One region of the Cyanobium sp. ULC082 genome, then DNA from elsewhere that is predicted to be linked to it. Evidence: riboswitches for the same ligand, from Rfam matches in the RefSeq annotation. Region 1 holds a riboswitch; the other holds the start of a gene.
The links. Region 1 has a riboswitch for cobalamin ahead of ACXMDY_RS01850 (HupE/UreJ family protein). Riboswitches for the same ligand answer to the same signal wherever they lie in the genome.
Positions count from the first base shown of each region.

Region 2: it holds a riboswitch for cobalamin, as region 1 does, so the genes downstream of both, ACXMDY_RS04445 (HupE/UreJ family protein) here and ACXMDY_RS01850 (HupE/UreJ family protein) in region 1, are expected to answer to the same signal.

Region 1 is NZ_OZ376397.1:339,974-342,349, forward strand. It holds gene ACXMDY_RS01840 (type I restriction-modification system subunit M) at 1-358, shown strand, start outside; gene ACXMDY_RS01845 (hypothetical protein) at 385-717, shown strand; gene ACXMDY_RS01850 (HupE/UreJ family protein) at 974-1,588, opposite strand; cobalamin riboswitch at 1,614-1,789, opposite strand; gene ACXMDY_RS01855 (GAP family protein) at 1,843-2,376, opposite strand, start outside.
Region 2 is NZ_OZ376397.1:825,355-827,730, forward strand. It holds gene cobW (cobalamin biosynthesis protein CobW) at 1-629, opposite strand, end outside; gene ACXMDY_RS04445 (HupE/UreJ family protein) at 631-1,242, opposite strand; cobalamin riboswitch at 1,267-1,428, opposite strand; gene ACXMDY_RS04450 (pentapeptide repeat-containing protein) at 1,422-1,946, opposite strand; gene upp (uracil phosphoribosyltransferase) at 2,007-2,376, shown strand, end outside.

The DNA.
Region 1 (2,376 bases):
TCTTGTGCTCAAGAAGTGCAAGAAGCCCGATGACGTGCTCTTCATCAATGCCGCTGTGCACTTCGTCAAGGGGAAGCGCCAGAACCAATTAACTCAGGAGCACATCAGCAAGATCCTCCACACCTATCAGCAGCGGGAGCCGGAACCTCGCTACTCCCGCCGGGTGGAGATGGCGGAGATTGAAAAGAACGACTTCAACCTGAACATCTCTCGCTACATCAGCACGGCCGTCGCCGAGGAGGAGATCGACCTGCTCAAAGTCAATGCCGAGCTGGCGTCCCTGGAGCAATCGATTCGAGATGCTCGAGACAAACACAATGGGTTCCTTGAGGAATTAGGCCTACCCCCCTTGCTGTGACGGCAAAGCTGAGCCATCCAGATGCCATGACCCCCGCCCGCCCCTTCGCCCTGCGCCTGTTCGTGCCCTCCGGCCAACCCGAGGGCATGCGCATCGTGGAGATAACAAATTGGAGAGGCATCGGCTTCCTGGAGGAGTTGCTGCTCTGTTGCCCGGTGCTGGGATTTCGCGCCTTCGAGCAGGCATCGGGTAAGCCGTCAGCCTCCATCCGCAGGCTGTTTCACCTCAAGGGTCCAGAGGCTTCCGGTCAGGGCTTTGAATCACCCGGTGGTTTCACGGTGCTCGCTGGCGCCAAGGCCCGCCGCGACTTCGCCGATTCCACCATGCCCGCCATGGAACCATCCACCTGGTGCCGATGATCGAAACCGAGGTGCAGATTCAGCGGCAGGGTGAGATCCGTTCCTTCCGTGGCCAGCTGCAGTGAGACGGCGACCTGGAAGCCCAGCGGCTCGATCAGCCCGATGCTCCGGGGTGATCGTCGTTGATTCATCGGTCTGGATCGACTTCTTCAACGGGGTCAGCACTCCTGAAGTGGAGCATCTGGGTCTGGAGTCTGCGACCTAAGCCGTGGGAGCTCCCATCCAGCCCATTGGCGTGAAGCCGCCCGGGCGCGACTCAGCGCGCCAGCAGGCCGATCGGCCCGAGCACCAGGAAGCCGCCGAACAGGGCCAGCAGCAGGGCCAGCTTGGTGGTCCAGTGGGCCGGCAGGCGCCTGAGCACCAGGTAGGTGCCTCCGCTCACCAGCAGGGAGCCGGCGAAGGCCCCCAGCCACCAGCTCGCCGCTGCCATGCCGGCGGGGGCTTCCTGGCCGTGGAGCATGGCGTGCACGGCGACGGCACCGGCGATCAGGGTGCCGCAGAAGCCAAGGGCCGGGGCAGCTCCGGAGCGGTGGCTGCGCAGCACCAGCACCGCCACGGCTGAAATCGCCAGGGCGGCGATCACCTCAGCGGCAGGCAGGCCGCCGCCCATCGCCCCGAAGATGCCGCCGCCGATGGCGCCGGCCAGGGCCCAGAGCAACAGCTGGCCGGAGATGTAGGAGGCGGCGGCGCCCACCCCGATCAGCAGGAGCAGGTGATCGGTGCCCAGCAGGGGATGCAGGAAGCCGGAGCTGAGGCCGCCATGGGCGATGCCGTGGGCCTGGGCCGGCTGGCCTGCCAGGACGATCGCCAGGGCCGAGAGGCAGAGGATCGGAGCCAGGCTGCGGCTGGCGGAAGTGGGGCTGGAAATCATCGAATGACCCGGTCCACGCCGGGATTGAAGGGAACAGGAAACGGCGAGCGTTCTGACTGAGGAGCGCGGACCCGGAGGGGCGCTCAATCACAGCTGCGGGACAGCGCCGGACTCGGTTCCTGGCTGAACCAGGTTCCCCACCGGACTTTCCTCGTTGCCTTTCGGGAGTGACCACCGAAAACCGATCCCAGCCATTCTGCGCTGAAACCGGCACGCTGCCCGGTTGTGTCGTAATGGTCAGACCACAGCGGCGCTCAGGCCAGTCGCAGTCCCTCGATCCCCTGCCAGGCGAGATAGGCGGCGAGCGCCAGGCTCAGGCCGCCCACCACCAGTTCGCCGCGGGCATAGAGGGCCTGCTTGCCCCGTTGCAGCAACGGCAGCATGCTCTGCCGCGCCAGGGCCACGGCCAGGAATGGCAACAGCAGCAGCAGACTGGCCGCCAGCGTGAAGGCGCCGGCCAGCAACAGTTCCTGAGCCCGATCCAGGTCGGCGGCGAGCAGGGCCGAGGCCCCCTTGGCCAGCAGGAACAGGTCGTCGGGGCTGATCACTTCGATCGCGGCGCTGACCCCGATCAGCAGCGGCAGGGGCAGGGCGCAGAAGCGATCCAGCTGGCGGATCCAGCCGGCCGGTTCACTGCCGGCCGCCTTGGTGGGCAGCAGATCGCGGATGCCCAGGGCCAGCAGGGCGCCGGCGCCCATCAGATCCAGGCCGGTGCGGTGGCTGCTGCCCTGCTCCATGCTCAGCAGCAGGCCATGGCCCACGGTGAGCAGCAGCGTCACCATCACGGC
Region 2 (2,376 bases), 490 kb from region 1:
CTCCGGCAGGCCCGCTCGACGCGCGCGCGCACGCGTTCCCACTGGTCGGCATCGAGCTGCTCGGAGCGACTGACCAGCACCAGGTCGGCGGCTTCAAGCTGCTCATCGAACAGCTCCTCCAGGTCGTCGAAATGGTCGAGGCTGGGGTCAGCGGCCCGTTGCCTCTCCAGGGCGGCGGGATTCCCCACCACACTTCCCTGGGCCACCGCTTCGCCATCCACCATCGCCACCACCCCATTGACGCGGGTGCGGGTGCGGATCCCGGGCCAGCTGAAGGCCTGCACCAGGGGCTCAGGCAGGGCCAGTCCACTGGTTTCCACCACGATCCCGTCGAGCCTGTCGGAGGCTTCCAGCAGGGTCTGCATCGTCGGCAGGAAATCGTCCTGGACGGTGCAGCAGAGGCAGCCGTTGGCCAGCTCGACCAGTCGGTCGCCGAGTTCCTCCTCCGGACAGAAGCCGCAGGCACCCAGGAGGCTGCCGTCGATCCCCACCTCGCCGAACTCATTGACGATCACCGCCAGACGCAGGCCGCTGTGGAGAAGCAGATGACGCAGCAGGGTGGTCTTGCCGGCGCCGAGGAAGCCCGTCACCACGGTGACCGGCAGGCGCCGCTGGTTGGTGGTTTCCATCTCAGGGCACCAGGCCGGTCCAGGCGAATGTGGCACCGATGCCGATCAGCATGCCTGCCACCAGCTTGAGATTGGTGGGGCTGAGCCGGCCGGCCCAGGGGCGGATCAGCGCAACCGCCGCCAGCAGCAGGGTGGCCTGGCTGATCAGCAGACCCAGCAGGTAGAAGCCGATCGCACCGGCTTCCCAGCCGATCACCGCGTCGCTTAGCACGTAGCCATGCAGGGCGATCGCCGGCAGCAGCACCCAGCGGGGCCAGCGGCCGATCACCACCAGGCCGAGAGCCACCAGGGAGAGGGCCACCAGCAGTTCAGCACCCGGCAGGTTGGGCAGCAGCAGGCCGACGCCACTGGCGCCAAGCCCGACGGCCAGCAGCCCGATCAGCCAGCGGCCCGGTTGCTGAAGCCCCACCAGGCCCAGACAAAGCAGAAAAAGTAGATGGTCGGGGCCGAGCAGGGGGTGACCCAGACCGCTGAGAAAGCCGCCCAGGGGGCTCGCTTCGATCTGAAACAACTCCATCAGATGGTGGGCCGAGGCCGGGGCCGCCAGCAGCGGCACACCCAGCAACAGCAGAAGAGCCGGGGCCGCGGCAGCGACCCGGATTCGATGATTCATTCGGTGGGTACCGGTCCGCGCCGGGTTTGATGGTGCGATCCGGCGGGTGTTCTGACTGGATCCTCAAACCGGTTGGCACCGGCGTTCGGATCTTCACAGCTGCGGGACAGCGCCGGGTTCACACCGGACTTTCCCCCTTGCCTCCCCAGGCTGATCTCAAGGGGAACCGGGCCGTGAATCTACCCGCAACCCAGGCTTTCAGCCGTGGCGGCTCCGGTGCTCGGGTTCACTCCGCTGGCCCTGGCGCAGAGGGCTCGCTGTTGCGAAAGGTCAAGCACCGCTTCGCTGAAGTCGGCGCCATCGATCACGGCATCGGTGAAGCGGCTCTGCATCAACATGGCGTTGCGCAGCACGGCTCCACTCAGGTCGGCGCCATCGAAGCGGGTGGCAAAGGCCACCACGTCCTCGAGATTGGCGCCGCTGAGGTTGGTTTCCCGCAGGTCGCTGGAATTGAACACGGCACCGCGCAGGTCGGCATCGCTGAGATCGAAACCCTGCATCTTGGCCTTGAGAAACTCCTGTTGCTTGAGATCGCGGCCCCGCATGTCGGGCTGGAGATCCTGGAGTGAACGCTGACCGCGCAATTCCGGTGCCGTGATCGCCCAGGCCGGCGCAATCACCGGTGAAGCCAGCGCGAGGGTCAGAACGGCGAGCCCCAGCAGCAGACCCAGGAGGGGCACCCCCCGGCGGGAAGGGAAGAACACAGGCACAGCCGTAGCTTGGACCCTCAAGCTATGGCAGGCCCCGCCGCGGCGCGATTCAGCATGAGCATGTCCCTGCGGGTGGTGGTGCCACCCCATCCCCTGATCGCCCACTGGCTCACCGTGCTCCGCGATCAGGCCACCCCGCCGCCCCTGTTCGCCAGCGCCATGGCCGAGCTGGGCCGCTGGCTCACCTACGAGGCGATCCGCGACTGGCTGCCGCAGCGGCCCGTCACGGTGCAGACCCCGCTGGCGGCCTGTGAAGGGACCGTGGTGGATGCAGCCGTGCCGCTGCTGGCCGTGCCGATCCTGCGGGCCGGTCTCGGCCTCTGGCAGGGAGCCCAGACCGTTCTGCCCACCTGCCGGGTGGCCCATGTGGGATTAAGCCGTGATGAAGCGACCGGAGCGGCCCACTGCTACCTCGACACCCTGC